3 regions of the Kitasatospora sp. NPDC018058 genome follow, and region 3 is predicted to be linked to each of the others. Evidence: riboswitches for the same ligand, from Rfam matches in the RefSeq annotation. Region 3 holds a riboswitch; each other region holds the start of a gene.

Region 1 (7,162 bases), on a different contig from region 3:
CCTGGTGTCGGTGATGGACCGGCTGCGTTCGCCCGGCGGGTGTCCGTGGGACGCCGAGCAGACGCACGAGAGCCTGGTGAAGTACCTGGTCGAGGAGGCGTACGAGCTGGTCGAGGCGATCGAGGAGGGGGACCGGGACACGTTGCGCGAGGAGCTGGGCGACGTGCTGCTCCAGGTGTTCTTCCACTCCCGGATCGCCGAGGAGCACCCGACCGGGCCGTTCACGATCGACGACGTCGCCGGGGACATCGTGGAGAAGTTGGTGTACCGGCACCCGCACGTGTTCGGGGACGTCGAGGCCGCGGGCGCCGCCGAGGTGGAGGCGAACTGGGAGCAGCTGAAGGCGGCCGAGAAGGCGGACCGGGAGTCGGTGCTGGACGGCGTGCCGGCCGGGCTGCCGGCACTGGCGTACGCGGCGAAGCTGGTGTCCCGGGTGCGCCGGGCGGGGTTCGCGGGTGTGCCGGACGCGCCGTACGAGCTGCCGGCGGAGCTGACCGCGGAGTCGGCGGGCCGGCTGCTGCTGGCGGTGGTGCAGCGGGCGCACGACGCCGGGGTGGATGTGGACGCGGCGTTGCGCTCGGCCGCGCGCGGTTACCGTGGCGCGGTGCGCGCGGCCGAGGGGCTCAAGCCGGAGTAGTCGGCTCAGGCCGCCGTGGCGGTGTGCTCGGCCGGGCGCCGCTGCGGCGGGACGAGTTCGCCGATGGCCTCGCCGATGAGGGCGACGAGTTCGGCGAGGCGCTCCAGGTCGAGGTGGTCGGGCAGGTCGGCGAGGGAGACGATCCGCTCGCCGTTCGGGCCGGCGACGCAGAAGAGGTCGATCGGCCCGAGGTGCTTCTCGGCGGTGTCGACCAGGGCGGCGACGTCGCTGGGGCGGCGGATGTCCGCGGAGACGCCGACGACGGGGCAGCCGGGCCGGTCGAGTTCGGCGGCGAGGTCCTCGGCGATGCCGACGTGGGTGTCGGCGATCAGCATCCCGGCGGCGCCGGCCGCGGTGAACCGGCGGGCGAGGTCGGCTCCCGAACCGCCGTCGAGTACCGCGATGACGACGACTGCCCCGCTGACCGGCATGGTCTGCTCCTCCCTGTGGGCGACACCGCACCGGCGCCCACGCGTACTGCGGAGGATCGTAGGCACGTCCTGACCCTCCGCAACAGGGATTACCCCGCAGGTGACCAGACTCACGCCTGCCACCCGGCCAAGAGCTGTCCAAGAGCTGTCCACGGTCCGTCCACGGGCCGTCCACGGAGCGTTGGCGGCGTGATCGCCCGCCGTCGGCGGACCGCTCGCGCGCCGCTCGCGGACGGGCGGCGGGCAGGGCGCGCCGGGCCCAGCGGTTACGGTCGACCCATGCCTGCTCAGCCCGACGCCGCCCAGCCCGCCCCGCAGCTCTTCACCTGGGAGTTCGCCGCCGATCCGTACCCCGCCTACGCGTGGCTGCGCGAGCACGCCCCGGTGCACCGCACCAAGCTGCCGAGCGGGGTGGAGGCGTGGCTGGTGACGCGCTACGCGGACGCCCGGCAGGCGCTCGCGGACAGCCGGCTGTCGAAGAACCCGGCGCACCACAGCGGGCAGGCGCACCGCACCGGCCGGGTGGGCATCCCGGGGGAGCGGCAGGCGGATCTGATGACCCACCTGCTGAACATCGACCCGCCGGACCACACCCGGCTGCGCCGTCTGGTGTCGAAGGCGTTCACCCCGCGCCGGGTGGCCGAGTTCGAGCCGCGGGTGCAGCAGCTCACCGACCGGCTGATCGACGGCTTCGCGCAGCGCGGTTCGGCGGACCTGATCCACGAGTTCGCCTTCCCGCTCCCCATCTACGCGATCTGCGACATGCTGGGCGTGCCGGCCGAGGACCAGGACGATCTGCGGGACTGGGCGGGCATGATGATCCGCCACCACGGTGGGCAACGCGGCGGCGTGGGCCGGGCGGTCAAGCGCATCCGCGCCTACCTGGTGGACCTCATCCACCGCAAGCGGGCCGACCTCGGTGACGACCTGATCTCCGGCCTGATCCGGGCCAGCGACCACGGCGAGCACCTGACGGAGAACGAGGCCGCCGCCATGTGCTTCGTGTTGATCTTCGCGGGGTTCGAAACCACCATCAACCTGATCGGCAACGGGATGTACGCGCTGTTGCGCGATCCGGGGCAGCGGGCGCTGCTGCAGGAGTCGGTGGTGCGCGGGGAGACCGCGCTGCTGGAGACCGGGATCGAGGAACTCCTGCGCTACGACGGGCCGGTGGAGCTGGCGACCTGGCGGTTCGCGACCCGGCCGCTGACCATCGGCGGGGTGGACATCCCGGTCGGCGATCCGGTGCTGGTGGTGCTGGCGGCGGCGGACCGCGACCCGGCCCGGTTCGCGGACGAGAACACCCTCGACCTGGCCCGGGCCGACAACCCCCACCTGGGGTTCGGGCACGGCATCCACTACTGCATCGGTGCCCCGCTGGCCCGGCTGGAAGGGCGTGCCGCGCTGGCCACGCTGCTTTCCCGACTGCCCGATCTCCGACTGGCTGAAACCCCGGAGAATCTGCGCTGGCGCGGCGGCCTGATCATGCGTGGATTGCGCGAACTTCCGGTCGAATTCAGTCCCGAGATCCGGTCGCCGCACGCCGTTCCTGAGGCTCCGACACACTGACTTGACGTCGCTGGTGCACCCTTGATCCCGGTATGAACAGCCATCAATCCGGACATAGGGGAGCCGTTGGTAGGCGATTGATCACGTGCCGTAATTTTGGTGTGATGTCGACGATATGAGCTTGTGATTGATCTGAGGATCTGTCTAGTCTCCCTGGAGTTCGCAGCTGCGGACCTCGTGCGCGGAACGCCGAATCCTGCCCGCCGCGCCACGGGAAGCCGACCAGAACCCTGGGCAGGGGCGGGGGAACCACGTTTGTTGCCGTCCTCCACGGCTTGGGGTGAAGCCGCCCGAGCGGAACCGTTTCCGCATGCGGCGGCCGGGCCACCTCCCGGTCCGAACCCGACAGCTCACCTCGCAGGCGTGCGGAGAGGGACCTCTTCATGCTGCTCGTTGGAACCGGCCGTCACCGTCGTCGCACCCAGACCGAGAAGGCCATCGCCGTCGCCGGTGTGGCCGGCGTCGGACTCGCGATGCCGCTCCTCGCCGCCACCGGCGCCTCCGCCGCCCCGGCCTCCGCCTGGGACTCCGTCGCCCAGTGCGAGAGCGGCGGCGACTGGAGCATCAACACCGGCAACGGCTTCTACGGCGGCCTGCAGTTCACCTCCAGCACCTGGAAGGCGTTCGGCGGCACCGCCTACGCGTCGCAGGCCAACCAGGCCAGCAAGGCCCAGCAGATCTCGGTCGCCGAGAAGGTGCTGGCCTCCCAGGGCCCGGGCGCCTGGCCGGTCTGCTCCCAGAAGGCGGGCCTGAGCAAGGGCGGCGCCCCGGCCGTGGTCGACACCTCCTCGGACGCCAAGCCGCAGGCCGCCCCGCAGCAGCAGACGCCCAAGCAGCAGGCCCCGAAGCAGCAGGCCCCCAAGGCGGAGCAGTACGCCCCGAAGCACGCCGCTCCCAGGCAGGCCGAGAAGCCTGTCGATCAGTCGGCCCAGCAGTACGCCCCCAAGCACGCCGCCCCGCGCGCCGCCCAGCCGGCCCAGGCCGCCCCGGCCGGCCACGACTACACCGTCCACTCCGGTGACACCCTGTCGAGCATCGCCGCCGCCCAGGGCGTGTCCGGCGGCTGGCAGGCGCTGTACGGCGGCAACCGCGGCACGGTCGGCGGCGACCCGAACCTGATCATGCCCGGCCAGGTCCTGCACCTCGGCTGAGCCGGTCCACGGGCCCCCGGCTGACGCCCCGAAGGACCTCGAGCAACACCCCGGGAACGAAGGGGGCCGCGCCCGGCCCCCTTCGCCCGCATTCGTCCGCGGCAAAGGGACAAGCTGGGACAAGCAGGTGAACTACCGGTGGGTAGTGGGGCCACACGCTGAGACGAAGCCGAGGTCAACGTGGCCCCGGGAGCCCGGGCGGTTAGGCTCTGGTCGTAACGACTCCGCAATCGTCCCGCCGACAGCCACCACCGTCGGCCGGACCCTGCTTCCGCAAGGAGATGCCTCGTGCCGTCCATCGATGTCGTCGTAGCCCGTGAGATCCTCGACTCGCGCGGCAACCCCACGGTCGAGGTCGAGGTCGGCCTCGACGACGGCAGCACCGGTCGTGCCGCTGTCCCGTCGGGTGCCTCGACCGGCGCCTTCGAGGCGCTGGAGCTGCGCGACGGTGACAAGAACCGCTACTTCGGCAAGGGCGTCGAGAAGGCCGTCCTGGCCGTCATCGAGCAGATCGGCCCGGAGCTGGTCGGCTACGACGCCACCGAGCAGCGCCTGATCGACCAGGCCATGCTCGACCTGGACGCCACCCCGGACAAGTCCTCGCTCGGCGCCAACGCCATCCTGGGCGTCTCGCTGGCCGTCGCGCACGCCGCCTCCGAGGCCAGCGACCTGCCGCTGTTCCGCTACCTGGGCGGCCCGAACGCGCACGTCCTGCCGGTCCCGATGATGAACATCCTCAACGGCGGCTCGCACGCGGACTCCAACGTCGACATCCAGGAGTTCATGATCGCCCCGATCGGCGCGGAGTCCTTCTCCGAGGCCGTCCGCTGGGGCGTCGAGGTCTACCACACCCTCAAGGGCGTGCTGAAGGAGCGCGGCCTGTCGACCGGCCTCGGCGACGAGGGCGGCTTCGCCCCGAACCTGGACAGCAACCGCGAGGCCCTCGACCTCATCATGGAGGCGATCCAGAAGGCCGGTTACGTCCCCGGCCGTGACATCGCCCTGGCCCTGGACGTCGCCTCCTCCGAGTTCTTCAAGGACGGCGCCTACCAGTTCGAGGGCAAGGCCCTCTCGGCCGCCGAGCTCATCGAGTACTACGCCGAGCTGGTCGCCGCCTACCCGCTGGTCTCCATCGAGGACCCGCTGGACGAGTCGGACTGGGACGGCTGGAAGGCCATGACCGTCAAGCTGGGCGACAAGGTCCAGCTGGTCGGCGACGACCTGTTCGTCACCAACCCGGCCCGCCTGGCCAAGGGCATCGAGACCGGCACCGCCAACGCGCTGCTGGTGAAGGTGAACCAGATCGGCTCGCTGACCGAGACCCTGGACGCCGTCGAGCTGGCCCAGCGCAACGGCTACCGCTGCATGATGTCGCACCGCTCCGGCGAGACCGAGGACGTCACCATCGCCGACCTGGCCGTCGCCACCAACTGCGGCCAGATCAAGACCGGTGCCCCGGCCCGCTCCGAGCGCGTCGCCAAGTACAACCAGCTGCTGCGCATCGAGGAGATCCTCGACGACGCCGCCGAGTACGCCGGCCGCGGCGCCTTCCCGCGCTTCCGCTCCGCGGAGTGATGAGCGCAGTCGCTCCGCGGACCGGCGAGTACGGCGAGTACGAGGGCTGACCCCTTCGGTACGAAGGCCGACCGCTCCCGCACCGCGGCCGAAAACCGGAGGGCCGGAAGTCCCCGGTAGCGCAAGCCTGACCGGTGCCCCGCCGCACACCCCGTAGGGTGGACGGCGGGGCACCGTCGCGACCAGGAGGGGATACGGGAGATGGCTGGCTGGAGGATCCCGGGCTTGGCGGCCCGGCCTCGGTTCACGAGCCGGGCGACCGTCCTCGTCCTGGTGCTCTGCTCGCTGGTGGCGATCCTCGCCTACCCGACGCGGCAGTTCGTCTCCCAGCGCGCCGAGATCTCCGCCCAGCGGGCGAAGGCCGACCACTCGCGCCAGCAGGTCGAGCAACTGCGCCGGGAGAAGGCCCGCTGGCAGGACCCGGAGTACGTCAAGGCGCAGGCCCGCTCCCGGCTGCACTACGCGGTGCCGGGGGAGACCCCGTACATCGCGGTGGACCCGGCCGGACCGACCGCCCAGCCCTCCGCGCCCGCCGCACCGGCCTCCTCCGGCAGTTCGGCCAAGGCCGCCAAGCCCTGGTACACCAGCATCTGGGACTCGGTGGACGCCGCCGACACCGTCGCGCTGGCCCCCGCCACCCCCCGTCCGCTCCCACCGTCCCCCGTTGGAGACCCCACCCCCCATGACCACTGAGAACCACCCCGCCGTCTCCGACGCCGACGTCGCGGCCATCGCCGCCCAGCTCGGCCGGGTGCCGCGCGGCCTGCGCGGTGTCGCGCACCGCTGCCCCTGCGGCAACCCCGACGTCGTGGAGACGGCCCCCCGGCTGCCGGACGGCACGCCGTTCCCGACGCTGTACTACCTGACCTGCCCCAAGGCCGCCTCGCTGATCGGCACCCTGGAGGCGGACGGCGTGATGAAGGAGCAGAGCGCCCGGCTCGCCGAGGACCCGGAGCTGGCCGCCGCCTACCAGAAGGCGCACGAGGACTACATCGCCCGTCGCGACGCGATCGAGGTGCTGGAGGGCTTCCCGAGCGCCGGCGGCATGCCGGACCGGGTGAAGTGCCTGCACGTGCTGGTCGGCCACTCGCTGGCGGCCGGCGAGGGCGTCAACCCGCTCGGCGACGAGGCGATCGGCATGCTGGAGGACTGGTGGGCCAAGGGCCCCTGCGTCTCCCCGGCCGAGGTCCAGGAGGCCGGTGAGCGGGTCGCCCGCAACCGCGCCAAGGAGCAGGACCACGACGCCGTGATCGCGGCCAAGCAGCAGAAGACCGCCGAGCGCGCCGCCAAGAAGCGCGCCGCCGAGGCCGCGACACCGGAAGCTGGCGCGGAGCAGGAGTCCGAGTGAGCATGACCCGCGTGGCCGCGATCGACTGCGGCACCAACTCGATCCGCCTGCTGGTCGCCGACCTCGACCCGGAGACCGGTGAGATCACCGACCTCGACCGCCGGATGATCATCAACCGGCTGGGCCAGGGCGTGGACCAGACCGGCCGGCTGCACCCGGACGCGCTGGCCCGCACCTTCGCGGCCTGCCGGGAGTACAGGGAGATCATCACCGGCTTCGGCGTCGGCCCCGAGCGCACCCGCTTCGTCGCCACCAGCGCCTCCCGGGACGCCGAGAACAGCGACGAGTACGTCAAGGGCGTGCGCGACATCCTGGGCGTCGAGCCCGAGGTGGTGAGTGGCGAGGAGGAGGCGCACCTGTCCTTCATCGGCGCCACCAAGGAGCTGACCGGCGGCCAGTTCCCGTCCCCCTACCTGGTGTTCGACCTCGGCGGCGGTTCGACCGAGTTCGT
Region 2 (7,162 bases), on a different contig from region 3:
GCGCGCGAGGGGCGCAGCGTCGAGGACATGCGGCTGCGGCTGCTGCTGGACACCGTGCTGCAGTCGGCGCAGGGGCTGCAGCGGGAGTTGGCGCTGCCGGTCTCCCAGATCCGCCCGGCGGACCTGGTCGAGGCGGTGGTGCCGGGGGCGGCCTCACCGCACGACGTGGCCCGGCGCGGCCTGGCGGAGGACGACCCGGCACTGCTGGACCAGCTGCTGGCGATCCCGCAGGTGCACCTGGTGGTGGACGGCTACAACGTGACCAAGACCGGCTATCCGACGCTGCCGTTGGAGCAGCAGCGGATCCGGCTGCTGGGCGGGTTGGCGATGCTGGCCCAGCGCACCCAGGCGGAGGTCACCTGTGTGTTCGACGGGCAGGACCTGGACGTTCCGGTCATCATGGCGCCGCCGCGCGGGGTTCGGGTACGGTTCAGCCGGACCGGTGAGACTGCGGACGAGCTGATCCGTCGTCTGGTGCGTGCCGAGCCGCAGGGCCGTCCGGTGGTGGTGGTGTCCACCGACCGGGAGGTGGCGGAGGGCGTGCGCAAGGCGGGCGCGCGCCCGGTGGCCTCGGTGCTGCTGCTGAACCGGCTGGCCCGGCCCTGACCTCGGTCCGGGCGGATCGACCCCTGGTCATCGCCCGTTCTGCGAGGCTGTGCGGATCCCGTGAAGTCAGCGTGGGAACCGGACTTCACGCCTTCGGGGGAGTGGCAAAACGGGTAGATCTTCACTAGGGTCTGGCGTCAAACCTATTTTCCGGAATCTCACCCGAACAGGTGAGTCCGTTGGAAGAAGGAGCCGGTCCCTTGGCCTCCCACCGCCGTCCCAAGCAGCCGAGCCGCGCGCGGGTCTCCGTGCTCACCGCTGCCGCTGCGACCGCGGTCGCCCTTTCCGCCCAGGTGGCCGCGCACGCCGCGCCGCAGCCGAGCAAGGCTGACGTCAAGGCTCAGATCGACCAGCTCCAGGAGGAGCAGGAGCAGGCGGCGGAGAAGTACAACGGTGCCAAGGAGCGCGCCGACCAGCTCCGCAAGCAGGCCGACCAGCTGCAGGACCAGGTCGCCCGCAGTCAGGACCAGATGAGCCAGCTGCAGACCGGCCTGGCCCAGGTGGCGGGCGAGCAGTACCGCACCGGCGGCGTCGACCCGTCCGTCCAGCTGATGCTCTCCTCCGACCCGTCCGGCTACCTGGAGAAGGCCTCCAGCGTCCAGCAGGCCAGCGCCAGCCAGACCGAGGCGCTCAAGGGCCTGCTCGACCAGCAGCGCCGGCTGGACCAGGAGAAGGCCGAGGCCGCCGCCGTGCTGGCCTCGCTGGACTCCACCACCAAGGACCTGAACCAGGCCAAGGCGGACGTCAACGCGAAGCTGAAGACCGCCCAGGACCTGCTGAACTCGCTCAGCGCCGCGGACCGCGCCGCGCTGAAGGCCCAGCAGCAGCAGGACGACCGCGCCTCGCGCGGCAGCGCCCGGGTCGACCTCAGCAGCCTGCCGCCGGCCAGCGGCTACGCGGCCGTGGCCGTCGCCAAGGCGATGAGCAAGCAGGGCTCGCCGTACGTCTGGGGCTCCACCGGGCCGAACACCTTCGACTGCTCGGGTCTGATGGTCTGGTCGTACTCCCAGGCCGGCGTCTCGCTGCCGCGGACCTCGCAGGAGCAGGGCGACGTCGGCACCCGGGTGCCCTCGCTGGACCAGGCTCAGCCGGGCGACCTGGTCATCTACGGCAGCGACCGGCACCACGTCGGGATGTACATCGGCAACGGCATGGTGGTCCACGCGCCGCACACCGGGGACGTGGTGAAGGTGATGAAGGCCGACGCGATGCCGATCAACACGATTCGCCGGGTCTGACGACCCGACACGCCCGAGGGGCCGACTCCGGCCCTGTGATCCGCGCCACCCTCCTATCGGGGGTGGCGCTTCGGGTTTGCGGGTGCAGTGTCCGACTGGTGAGAACCGATCAGCTTTGTGTGCAGCAGTGATCACCATCAGTCATTTTCACAAAAGAACATGGGTAATCTTCCGTCTTTTTTCTGACAAGGATTTGAACGGATCACGGTTCAGTTACTAGGGTCGTGCCCCGAACCACCGCAGTGTCGATCACCCAGCCGGGGTGGCGGCGGTGGTTTCCGTCGAGTTCGCGAAACAGCGGGGCAGGTCGAAGCGACTGTCCGACAGGGGAGCCCAGTGGTCGGGGGCGCTGCGGAGCGGAGCCGGGGAACCACGTTCCTCCGGGGTGAATCGGCGCCAGGTCGGCCGGTGGAACGGCCGTGAGGCGTCGTAGGGCATGCTTCCGGCCCGAACCCGTCAGCTCACCCGGTAGGCGGCCGTAGGAAGAAGGAGTCCGCCTTCGTGGCGTCCCATCGTCGTCCCAAGCCCGCCAGCCGCGCCCGTGTCTCGATCCTGACCGGTGTCGCCGCGGCAGCCGTCGCCCTCTCCGCGCAGTCCGGCGCGCACGCCGACCCGCAGCCGACCAAGGAGCAGGTCAAGGAGCAGGTCGACCAGCTCAACGAGCAGGCCGAGCAGGCGACCGAGAAGTACAACGCCGCCCAGGAGAAGCAGCAGGCGCTGGAGAAGCAGGTCTCCGGCCTGCAGGACCAGGTGGCCCGGCAGCAGTCCCAGGTGACCGACCTGCAGGGCGGGCTCGCCGAGATCGCCGGGGAGCAGTACCGCAACGGCGGCATATCCCCGACCGTCCAGCTGATGCTCTCGTCCAAGCCGGACAACTTCCTCAACCAGGCCGGTGCGCTGAACCAGGCCGGTGACACCCAGAAGAACCAGCTGAAGCAGCTCCAGGAGCAGCAGCGCAAGCTCGACCAGGACCGCACCGAGGCCCAGGGCAAGCTCGCCGAACTGGAGTCCACCACCCAGCAGCTGAAGGCCTCCAAGGAGGAGGTCCAGAACAAGCTGAAGGCCGCCCAGGACCTGCTCAACACCCTGACCGAGCAGGAGCGCCAGGCGATCCGCCAGGCCGAGGAGAAGGCCGCCGCCGACGCCAAGGCCCAGGCCGACGCCGCCGCGAAGGCCGCCCAGCAGCAGGCCGCCTCCGACCGCGCCTCGCGCGACAGCGGCCGCACCGACATCGGCTCGGGCTCCTCGTCCTCGCCGGTCGTCAAGCCGGCCGCGCCCGGCAGCTCGCACGGTGCCGCCGCACTGGCCGCCGCCGCCGGCAAGGTCGGCAGCCCGTACGTCTGGGGCGCCACCGGCCCCAGCTCCTTCGACTGCTCCGGCCTGATGGTCTGGGCGTTCAACCAGGTCGGCGTGTCGCTGCCGCGCACCTCGCAGGAGCAGGCCGGCGCCGGCACCCGGATCGGCTCGGACATCTCCCAGGCCCAGCCCGGCGACCTGCTGATCTTCTACAGCGACGCCCACCACGTCGGCATCTACGCGGGCAACGGCCAGGTGCTGCACGCGCCCAAGCCGGGTGCGTCGGTCCGCTACGAGGCGGTCTCCAACATGCCGCTGTCCTCCATCGTGCGGGTCTGATTCCCGCCCAGGCCGTTCCGGGCCCGGTCCTCCGTCACGGAGGGCCGGGCCTGCGGCTTTTCCGGCGGCTCGGGCGAATGTCCGATTAGTGGTCAAATATTCGGGTCGGGAGGGGTTTGGACTCGCTTGCCCGGACTCGCTAACGTCTGCCACCGGACTCCCGCTCGACGGCCGCCCGCTGGGGCGCGGCCGCGGGCCGCGCCGCAGGATTGGAGCCGCTGCCGCCATGCCCGTGCATCGCCGTTCCCGACTGCTCGCCCGTGCGCTGGTACTGACCGCAGCCGCCACCACGGCCCTGGGCGTGGCGACCTGCGGCAGTGCCCAAGCCGCTCCGGGTGGGCCGGACACCCCCGACCGCAAGGACGTCAAGGCACAGGTCGAGCAGCTGTACGACGAGGCTGAGCAGGCGTCCGAGAGGTACAACGCCGCGCAGGAGGCGCAGAAGCGGCTCCAGGGCGAGACCACCACCCTGCAGGGCGAGGTGGCCGCCGCCCAGGACCAGCTCAACCAGTTGCGGGGGGACCTCGCGACCGTGGCGGGGTCCGAGTACCGCGGCGGCGGGATGACCCAGACCGCCCAGCTGATGCTCTCCAGCGACCCCGAGTCCTACCTCGCCCGGGCCCGCACCTTCGGCCAGGCCGCCGAGCGGCAGCAGGAGACCCTGCGCGAGCTGGTCGGCCGTCAGCGCCGGCTCGACCAGCGCCGCACCGAGACCGCGGGCAAGCTCGCCGAGCTGGACCAGGCCCGGCGCTCGCTGGCCGAGAACAAGCAGCAGATCCGGCAGCGGCTGGCCACGGCACAGAAGCTGCTCGACAGCCTGGGCGCGGCCGAGCGGGCCCGGATGGCCGTCCAGGACGCCAAGGACGCCGAACAGCGTGCCACCCGCGGCACCGACCGGCTGGACCTCGGCACCACCCCGCCCGCCTCCGAGCGCGGGGCGGCCGCGCTGGCCGCCGCGGTCCGGATGATCGGCTCGCCGTACGTCTACGGATCAGCCGGGCCCCGCGCCTTCGACTGCTCCGGTCTGATGTACTACAGCTGGCGGCAGGCCGGAGTGACCCTGCCGCGCACCTCGCAGGCCCAGGCGTACGCCGGGCAGCGGGTCAGCCTCTCCGAAGCGCGGCCGGGAGACCTGGTGATCTTCTACCGGGACATGCACCACGTCGGGATGTACGCCGGCGGCGGGGTGATGGTGCACGCCCCCTACCCGGGCGCCAAGGTGCGGTACGAGAGCGTCAACGCGATGCCGGTGTCAGGGGTGGTCCGGCTCTGAGCGCGATGCCCTCCGGCCCGGCCGAGCCCCACCTGATAGACCCGGCCGGCTGCGTGCTGTCCCGGCGCGGTGCGCTGCTGCTGGCGGCCGGCGGGCTGGCCCAGCTGTCGCTGCCCCCGGCCGCCCCGCCGGCACCCGCCGGGCGGGCGGCGGACCAGCGCGCCGAGGTGACGCAGCTGCTGGCGGCGCGGGCGCGCTCACTGCCCGCGTGGTCCGGGCTCACGGGGGCCGAGGCGCTCTACCGCAACCTGGTGCTGTCGTCCGATCAGGGGTCTTCGGCGGTCGACGGGCCGGACCGGCTGACCGCCTCCGCCGAGCTGGCGGTGCGGATCGTCGGGTACGACGAGTACCCGGTGGTGTACCCGCGCCGGATCGCGCTGGTCCGGGACGCGGGCGGCTGGCGGGTCGAGCGGGAGGAGGCCGCGAGCGGGCCCCCGGCGCTGTGGGACCTCGGCCCCGCCCGTACCGCCCCCGGAGAGCACTGCCTGGTGCAAGGCCTGGCCGAAGGGCCCGACCCGGCCGGTCTGGTGGCGGTCGGGGACAAGGCGGTGCCGGCCGTCAGCGCGGTCTGGGGCGGTGGCTGGCCCGGTCGGCTGCTGCTCGAACTGCCCGCCGACGAGACCCAGTTCGCCCGGCTGCTGGAGGCCGACCCAGCAGGCTGGACGGGCATGGCGGCGGTCACCGTGGCCGCCCCCGGCGCGCCCTGGCACACCCCGGCGGACCGGGTGGTGGTCAACCCCGACGCGTTCGGGCGGCTCAGCGACTTCGGCCGGCAGGTGGTGGTCACCCACGAGGCCACCCACGTCGCGACCAGGGCCGACACCCGGGCCTGGACCCCGCTGTGGCTCTCCGAGGGCGTCGCCGACTGGACGGCCTACCGGGACTCCGGCCGCCGCCCCCAGCAGATCGCCCCCGAGCTGACCCGGGACGTCACGGCCGGGAAGCCGCCCACCGCGCTGCCCGCCGACCGGGACTTCACCGCCGGCGCCAGCGGCATCGCCCAGGCCTACGAACAGTCCTGGCTCGCCTGTGACCTGATCGCCCGCCGCTGGGGGCCCGACCGGCTGGTCGCCTTCTACCGGGCGGTCGGCGCGGGCGACGGGCAGGGCGAGGACCGGGACCACCGGATCGACCGGCTGCTGCGTGGTGAGCTGGGCGTCGGGTCGGCCGAGTTCACCGCGCTCTGGCTGACCGAGGTGTCGGCGCTGAAGGGCTAGCGTCCGGGAGACGGGCCCTCGGCGCCCGACCGGGCCCGAGGGTCAACGGCCGGCCGGGTGGTCGATGCCGTCCAGCAGGTCCTGCTCGTACGCGATGCCGGGGCGGACCGGGTAGGAGGAGGCGGGCGGCAGCGCCGGGGTCTCCTCCAGCACCACGGTGGGCGGCAGGGCCGAGGCGCGGGTGGAGCGCCAGAGCCGGATGCCGGAGAGCACGGCGGCGGTCAGCAGCAGCAGGTTGCGCAGGCTCAGCACCGTGATCGCCCAGGGGTCGCTGGCGAGGATCTGGGTGAACATGGTCGGGAACTCGACCAGGGTCAGCGGACAGGCGATCAGGATCAGCAGGGCCACCGGCCGCTGGCTGGTGCCGCGTACGGTCAGGCAGACCGCGGCGACGCCGATCAGCCAGACCAGGTACTGCGGGCTGATCACCCGGCTGGTCACCACGAAGATCAGCAGCGCGCACAGCGCGGCGTCGTACATGGTGGCCGCGTTGCGGCGGTGGGCGGTGAAGCGCCACAGCAGCAGCCAGAGGAAGCCCAGCACGGTGCCGGCCATCATCACCTTGCTGATCACGCTGACCCACGGCCCGAGCATCTCGGGGGAGCCGTAGTTCATGGTGACCCTGCCGTCCCAGGCCCCGGCGATCCGGGCGAAGTGCAGCGGCAGCGCGCCGACGGACTCGACCTCGATGCCGCGGTCCGCCTGGAAGGTCAGGAAGTCGAAGGCGCCGTTCATCCCGGCGGCGAGCAGGAAGCCCACCGAGACGGCGGTGGCGGCGGCCAGCGTCCAGGAGCGGCGGGTGCGGCGGCCGGAGGGGGTGCCGATCAGGCCGATCAGCGGCCAGATCTTGACGATGCCGCCCAGACCCAGCAGCAGCCCGCCGACGGCCGGGCGGCGGACCAGCGCCAGCAGCCCGGCCAGGGCGAGCGCGGTGACCAGGATGTCGAAGCGGTTGTAGATCATCGGGCCGAGCAGCGGCACGCCGACCACCCACATCCAGGCGCCGGTCAGCGCCCGGCCCTTGCGCAGGCCGGTGCGGATCAGCAGCGCGGCCGCGGCGGCGTCGGCGATCCCGCAGATCACCCAGAAGGAGACCAGGTACGACCAGGGCAGCAGGCCCGGCAGCAGGATGATCAGGGCGGCGCCCGGCGGGTACTGCCAGGTCACGTCGTCGAAGGGGAAGGTGCCGGTCT
Region 3 (7,162 bases):
GCGGCCTCCACCTGGTGGAGTCGTTCAGTCGCTCCTGGGGCTGGCACCCGCTGGGCAGCGGCAAGGTGGTCTGGGCCATGTTCGAGGCGGAGCCGGCCGGCGGCGGACTCGACGGACATATCGAAATCGGTGGACGGCACCGGCGCTCGGCCTAGCGCCGCGCGGCGCGCGGCCGGCCGAGGGACGACCCGGGACGACCACACCCCGGGCCCTTCAGCCAGGCCTTCGGACCCCGCGGTGTCGGCCCGCCTCCGACCCCGGTTCCGGTTACCGGCGTCGAACCCGCCGACCCCGGCCCGGTGCACCCCGGCCCAGGCCCTGCGCGAAGCGGCGCCGTATGACCCGGCACCCTGTGACCTCGGCCCGTACGACGTCGCGCCGCCGTACGACCCGCGGGAGAGCCCGCGAGGAAAAGACAAAGGCCGTCGCGGTGTCAGCACCCACGACGGCCCCCCGATGGTGAAGCGGCGACCGGTCAGACCGCCAGGTGGTCGAACTCCCCGTCCTTGGCCCCCAGCAGCAGGGCGGCGATCTCCGCCCGGGTGTAGATGAGCGCCGGACCGTCCGGGAAGCGCGAGTTGCGCATCGCCACGTCGCCGCCCGGCAGGGCCGCGAACTCGACGCAGTTGCCCTGGGAGTTGCTGTGTCGGCTCTTCTGCCAGACCACCCCCTTGAGGTCGGCGGCGGCCATCCCGTTGAAGGTGTGGTTCGAGCCGTGCATGTCCTGCGAGTCGTGCATAGAAGTCTCCCGAAGAGCTCCGGAGTTGTCGTCCAGCGCGGCGCCCCGGCACCGCCGAACGAACGGACCGGCCCCGTACCGGCCCGGCACAACGCCTCACTTGACGCGATGATAGCCGCAGTGCACGTGCATCAGCACGGGACATTGCAGGTGCACGAGGCCTTTTATCGGCCGACTCGAACTCTTCACGGACCCTTCCCCTGACGGTACGTAAACGGACATAGTCGACTGAATCGACGGTTTGTCGATAACCGGCCGTGAGCGATCCCCCGCTGAATGTTGATCTTCGAATGCCGGGAGTCGCACCCCCGTGACGCTCCGTCAGGTCACTCTTCGGCTGTGAGACATCTCACGCGCCACAGGTGCAACGGGACACCCCGTGCGACACGTCAGGGCAACTGTCGATGTCCACGCGGGGATTGGGTGAGGAATGTCCGAATTGTAGGCAAACCGCCCGGACCGGCGCGGCGGAGACACGACCTCCGCACCACGACCACCCGAAACCCGTACGGCAGCCGACTGCAGGCCTGACGGGCAGATGTCCTACGATCTCCGGCATGAGCACCGCAGCCATCCCGGGCGCGCCACTGCCCGTCCGCACTCCAGGCTCCCGTGCGCGGGGGCGCCACCGTCGCCCCGAGCGCCCCGAGATCCCCACCGGTTCGCCGGCCCTGGTGCTCGCCGTGCCCGCGACCGCCGGGCCCGAGTCCCGTTCGGTCGTCGAGGAACTGCTGTCGATCGTCCGCAGCGAGCACACCGGCGTCCAGGCCGCCGTCGGCTACCTCCCGGCGGACGGCGCCGAGGGCGAGGACGGGGACGACCGCACCGTTGCCGAGTTGCTGGCCATGGCCGCCGAGGCCGGCCAGCCCACGCCCGTCGTGGTGCCGCTGGTGCCGGGGCCGCACGGCTTCCTGACCGAACTTCACGCCCTCGCCGCCGAGCACGGCGCGACCGTCACCGACACGCTGGGCCCGCACCCGCTGCTGGCCGAGGCCGTGCACGTGCGGCTGTCCGAGGCCGGGCTGGCCCGGGCCGACCGGGCCCGACTCTTCGCCATCGCGACCGCCGCGGACGGCGTGGTCCTGACCACCGTCGGCGGCGAGGACGCGGCCGCGGCGGCCGGGATCACCGGCGTGCTGCTGGCCGCCCGACTGGCCATCCCGGTCGTCGCCGCAGCGCTCGACGTGCCCGGCTCGGTGGCCGGGGCCGTCAACCACCTCAAGGAGACCGGCGCCCAGCGCCCCGCACTGGCCCCGCTGGTGATCGGGCCCGAGGCCGACTCGGAGCTGCTCGCCACGGCCGCCGAGGAGACCGGCTGCCCGTCGGCGGCGCCACTGGGCGCCTACCCGACCGTCGGCCAGCTGATCGCCTCCACCTACCTGGCCGCGCTGCCGACGCCGTCGGCGGAGGAGCTGGCCCGGGCCGAGGCGGAGGCCGCGGCCGCCGCTGGGGCCGAGGAGGGCCCGCGCGGCGCCCACGCGGCCACCCAGGGGCCCCTGGAGGGCTAGCAGACGGCCTGCGACGACCGTCGCGCACTCCCGCGTATCGAAGGGCCCGGAACGGCTTCGTTCCGGGCCCTTCGGCATGCCCGGCTCCTCCCGCCCTCACCCCACGCCTGCCGCTTGCCGCTTTGTCTCGGTACGGGAATTACGGGAGCTAGGAGAACAATGGCGCACTATGTCCGTTTTATCGCCTTTTGGGATGGAGTGCCGGGCGCGCATTCCAGCACTCGAATCACGACCACTCCCCCGCCGCGCTGGGCGCGCTGCCGCACACTTCCACGCTCCGTCAGCCCACCCCTGAGGCGAAGACAATTGCGGGAATCCACAGCCGCATTGCCGGAAAACGATCATTTACGATCATGATTCGTGTCCGATTTGGCAATTTCCACTAAACCGTGACGTGCATCACAGATATTTGCAGTTTGAACTTAAGTCTGATTAACGTGCTCCCCGTTCGTAACCACACGAACCCAGCTCATCCGCAACGCCAAGTCCTGCCGTCGGATGTCCTGGCAGCGCGAAAACGCACCACGGCAGGAGCGGGGGAACCACAGGTAAGTCGCCCCGGGCAGTTCCTCGGAACGGTCCAGGGCTAGGGGTGAAGCCGCGCCCACAGCGCGGCCGGGCAACTCCGGCCCGAATCCGACAGCTCACCTCGCAGGCGTGGGAGAGGACCGCGTCTTCATGCTGCCCACCAACGGCACCCGCCTGTCCAGCCGTACCCGTCGCGTGATCGCCACCCTCGGCGTCGCGGGCGTCGGCCTCACCGTCCCCTGCCTCACCACCGGCACCGCCAACGCCGCCTCCGTCGCCACCTGGGAGAAGGTCGCCCAGTGCGAGAGCAGCGGCAACTGGGCCATCAACACCGGCAACGGCTTCTACGGCGGCCTGCAGTTCACCTCCAGCACCTGGGCCGCCTTCGGCGGTACCACGTACGCCCCGCAGGCCAACCTCGCCACCAAGGACCAGCAGATCGCCGTCGCCGAGAAGGTCCTCGCCTCGCAGGGCCCCGGCGCCTGGCCCGTCTGCTCGGTCCAGGCCGGTCTGACCAAGGGCGGTGCCCCGGCCGCCGTCGACACCTCCGCCGCCACGGCCGCCAAGCCCGCCGCCAAGCCCGCGCCGAGCCAGGCCCCGGCCGCGAAGCCCGCCGAGCCGGCCGCGCCCGCCCAGGCCCCGGCCCAGAGCGCCGGCTACACCGTCGTCGCGGGCGACTGGCTTTCCTCGATCGCCGACAAGCACAACGTCCAGGGCGGCTGGCAGCGGCTGTACGACCTCAACCGCAGCACCCTGACCGAGGGCCCGGACACCATCTACCCCGGCCAGCACCTGACCTTCGGTGACGGCGACCAGGCCCAGGCCGACAAGTCCTCCTCCACCGGGTCCGGCTCGGACTTCAGCTGGTTCAACCGCTCCCAGAAGGCCGGCCAGGCCGCGAACGGCGGTGCCGTGAACGCCAAGCCGACCGTCCTGACCCAGGCCGCGAAGCCGGCCGCGAAGCCGGCCGCTCAGGCCCCGGCCCAGGCCGCCACCGGCAGCATGGCCGCCGCGGTGTCCTTCGCCGAGTCCAAGGTCGGCCAGGCCTACGTCTACGGCGGCACCGGCAACGGCGGCTGGGACTGCTCCGGCCTGACCCAGGCCGCGCTGCGCGCCGCGGGCATCAACATCCCGCGCATCGCCGCCGACCAGGCCGCCGCCAGCACCCACGTCTCGCTGGACAGCCTGAAGCCGGGCGACCTGCTCTTCTGGTCGAACAACGGTAAGGACTCCGGCGTCTACCACGTCGCGATCTACATCGGCGGCGGCAAGTACGTCGAGGCGGCCAACCCGAGCGCGGGCGTCCGCGAGCAGACCATCGCCAACTGGGCCCCGGACTTCGCCGGCCGGGTCTGAGCAACGGCGAACCGGCAGCCGCCGGCTGACAGCTGACGTGCAACAGATGACAGCGGACGGATGACGGATAGCGGATGACGGATTCCGACATCCGTCGTCCCTCCGCCGTCACCCGCCACCCCCGGGGAGAGTCTGGTCACTCCTCCCCGGGGTTCGCGCATTCGCATGGTGAAAGCCCTCCCCGCCGGGCATGCTGCTGCTCTGCACCCGAGGAGGAGTCACCATGGCCCAGGTCACCATCACACTCGATGCGAACCTCGCGATCGATGCGATGCTGCTCTCCGGCACCAAGAACCCGCAGGACGCCGTCGAACTGGTCCTGCGCGACTACCTGGCCCGCGGCCGCCGCACCGAGACCCGGACCGCCGACGCGGCCGACGGCCACCGACTCACCGCCGACCGCCCGGCCGTCCAGGAAGGCTGACCGTCCGGAGCGATCGAGCGGGCGGACGCCGAAGGGCCCCGGAGAGCAACTGCCCTCCGGGGCCCTTCAATTGACCGTCCGGCCCCGTTGCTCAGCGCGCGCAGGCCCCGGTGGACCCGCGCATCACCAGCTCCGGCTGGAACATGAACTCCCCGCGCTGGGCGGCGTTCCCACCGACCTCCTCCAGCAGCGCGTCCACCGCGGCCGTGGCCATCGCCTCGACCGGCTGGCGGATCGTGGTCAACGGCGGTTCGGTGAAGGCGATCAGCGGCGAGTCGTCGAAGCCGACCACCGAGACGTCCTGCGGCACCGACAGCCCGCGCTGCCGCACCGCCCGGATCGCCCCGAGCGCCATCATGTCGCTCCCGCAGACGATCGCCGTGCAGCCCTTGTCGAGCAGCGCGCCGGCCGCCGCGTGCCCGCCCTCCACGCTGAACAGCGTGTGGTGGACGAGCTCCTCGGCCTCCTCCCGGCTACGCCCGAGCACCTCGCGCATCGCGGCGGTGAAGCCCTCGATCTTGCGCAGCACCGGCACGTACCGCCGCTGCCCGACCGCCAGCCCGATCCGCTCGTGCCCGAGCTCGGCCAGGTGCTGGACGGCCATCCACATCGCGGCCCGGTCGTCCGGCGAGATGAACGGCGCGTCGATCCGCTCGCTGTACCCGTTGATCAGCACGAACGGCACCCCGCGCCCGGCCAGCCGGGCGTACCGGTCGTGGTCGGCGGTGGAGTCGGCGTGCAGCCCGGAGACGAAGACGATGCCCGCCACGCCCCGGTCGACCAGCATCTCCACCAGTTCGTCCTCGGTGGACCCGCCCGGCGTCTGGGTGCACAGCACCGGCGTGTAGCCGTGCCGGCTGAGCACCTGCTCGATCACCTGCGCCAGCGCGGGGAAGATCGGGTTGCTCAGCTCCGGCGTGATCAGCCCGATCAGCCCGGCGCTGCGCTGGCGCAGCCGGGTCGGCCGCTCGTAGCCGAGCACGTCCAGCGCGGCCAGCACGGTCTGCCGGGTCGCGGCGGAGACGTTCGCCTTGCCGTTGAGTACGCGGGAGACGGTGGCTTCGCTGACCCCCGCCTGCGCCGCGATGTCTGAGAGTCGCGCCGTAGTCACGGGCCCAGAGCCTATTGCACCCACGTCAGACCGCCCACCAGCCGGTGCTGTCCGGAGCGAGCACCGTCTCGCCGCCGTCCACCACGAGTTCGGTCGAACCGAGCAGCAGTCGACCGGGCGCCGCTATCCGCACCGGCTCGCCGGTGGTGTTCACGGTGCAGACGAAGGACCCGCGCCGGAAGGCCAGGGTGCCCTCGGGCGCCTCCAGCCACTCGACGTCCGTCCCCGCGCCCAGGTCGGGCTGCGACCGGCGGACGGCCAGCGCGCTGCGGTAGAGCTCCAGGGTGGACGTCGGGTCGCCGGTCTGCGCCTCGACGCTCAGAGCGGCCCACTCGGCCGGCTGCGGCAGCCAGGACGGCCCGCCCGCCGCCGGTCCGAAACCGTACGGGGCCTCGGTGTCGGACCACGGGATCGGGACGCGGCAGCCGTCGCGGTAGCCGTCCTGACCGGCCTGGCGGAAGAACGACGGGTCCTGGCGGACCTCGTCCGGCAGGTCCGTGACGTCCGGCAGGCCGAGCTCCTCGCCCTGGTAGACGTACGCGGAGCCGGGCAGCGCGAGCATCAGCAGGGTGGCGGCGCGGGCCCTCCGCAGCCCCAGCGAACGGTCGCCGGGGGTGCGGATCTGGGTGCCGAGGCCGGGCTCGTTGGCGAAGCGGGTGGCGTGCCGGGTGACGTCGTGGTTGGACAGCACCCAGGTGGTGGGGGCGTCGACCGGGCGCATCGAGTCGAGCGACAGGTCGATCACCTCGCGCAGCGCGGTGGCGTCCCAATCGGTACCCAGGTACTGGAAGTTGAAGGCCTGGTGCAGCTCATCGGGGCGGACGTAGTTGGCGGTGCGCTGGACGGTCGGGGTCCAGGCCTCGGCGACGCCGATCCGCTGGCCCGGGTACTCGTCGAGGATCCCGCGCCAGCTGCGGTAGATCTCGTGCACCCCGTCCTGGTCGAAGAACGGCATGACGTCGTTGCCGAGCAGCTTGAGCTGGTCGGCGCCGCCGATGTCGGGCAGGCCGGGGGCCTTGACCAGGCCGTGGGCGACGTCGATGCGGAAGCCGTCCACGCCCATGTCGAGCCAGAACCGCAGGATCGAGCGGAACTCGTCGGCGACGGCCGGGCTGTCCCAGTTGAAGTCGGGCTGCTCGGGGGCGAACAGGTGCAGGTACCAGTCGCCGGGGGTGCCGTCCGGGTTCTCGGTGCGGGTCCAGGCCGGGCCGCCGAAGATGGACTCCCAGTCGTTGGGCGGTAGTTCGCCGTTCTCGCCCTTGCCGGCGCGGAAGTGGTAGCGCTCGCGCAACGGGGACTCGGGGCCCTCGCGCAGGGCGCGCTGGAACCACTCGTGCTGGTCCGAGGAGTGGTTGGGGACGAGGTCGACGATGATCCGCAGCCCCAGCTCGTGGGCGTCCCGGATCAGGGCGTCGGCGTCCAGCAGGGTCCCGAACATCGGGTCCACGGCGCGGTAGTCGGCGACGTCGTAGCCCGCGTCCGCCTGCGGCGAGGCG

What was found. A riboswitch is a leader RNA that binds a small molecule or an ion and turns the genes downstream of it on or off. The one in region 3 is predicted to bind cyclic di-AMP.
Region 1: linked by a shared signal. The riboswitch ahead of ACH4E7_RS00530 (transglycosylase family protein) and the one ahead of ACH4E7_RS05000 (transglycosylase family protein) in region 3 are both predicted to bind cyclic di-AMP.
Region 2: linked by a shared signal. The riboswitch ahead of ACH4E7_RS07990 (NlpC/P60 family protein) and the one ahead of ACH4E7_RS05000 (transglycosylase family protein) in region 3 are both predicted to bind cyclic di-AMP.

What each region holds. Positions count from the first base shown of each region.
Region 1 is NZ_JBIRFA010000001.1:112,052-119,213, forward strand. It holds gene ACH4E7_RS00515 (MazG family protein) at 1-637, shown strand, start outside; gene ACH4E7_RS00520 (SDR family NAD(P)-dependent oxidoreductase) at 643-1,068, opposite strand; gene ACH4E7_RS00525 (cytochrome P450) at 1,348-2,637, shown strand; cyclic di-AMP (ydaO/yuaA leader) riboswitch at 2,848-3,015, shown strand; gene ACH4E7_RS00530 (transglycosylase family protein) at 3,021-3,788, shown strand; gene eno (phosphopyruvate hydratase) at 4,077-5,363, shown strand; gene ACH4E7_RS00540 (septum formation initiator family protein) at 5,565-6,056, shown strand; partial or broken gene ACH4E7_RS00545 (DUF501 domain-containing protein) at 6,028-6,558, shown strand; gene ACH4E7_RS00550 (exopolyphosphatase) at 6,714-7,162, shown strand, end outside.
Region 2 is NZ_JBIRFA010000004.1:262,240-269,401, forward strand. It holds gene ACH4E7_RS07980 (NYN domain-containing protein) at 1-606, shown strand, start outside; gene ACH4E7_RS07985 (NlpC/P60 family protein) at 807-1,844, shown strand; cyclic di-AMP (ydaO/yuaA leader) riboswitch at 2,182-2,335, shown strand; gene ACH4E7_RS07990 (NlpC/P60 family protein) at 2,346-3,479, shown strand; gene ACH4E7_RS07995 (NlpC/P60 family protein) at 3,706-4,752, shown strand; gene ACH4E7_RS08000 (hypothetical protein) at 4,758-5,969, shown strand; gene ACH4E7_RS08005 (glycosyltransferase 87 family protein) at 6,012-7,162, opposite strand, start outside.
Region 3 is NZ_JBIRFA010000003.1:13,964-21,125, forward strand. It holds gene ACH4E7_RS04985 (ATP-binding protein) at 1-155, shown strand, start outside; gene ACH4E7_RS04990 (DUF397 domain-containing protein) at 476-739, opposite strand; gene ACH4E7_RS04995 (hypothetical protein) at 1,297-2,247, shown strand; cyclic di-AMP (ydaO/yuaA leader) riboswitch at 2,758-2,918, shown strand; gene ACH4E7_RS05000 (transglycosylase family protein) at 2,905-4,131, shown strand; gene ACH4E7_RS05005 (hypothetical protein) at 4,355-4,555, shown strand; gene ACH4E7_RS05010 (LacI family DNA-binding transcriptional regulator) at 4,647-5,666, opposite strand; gene ACH4E7_RS05015 (glycoside hydrolase family 13 protein) at 5,692-7,162, opposite strand, start outside.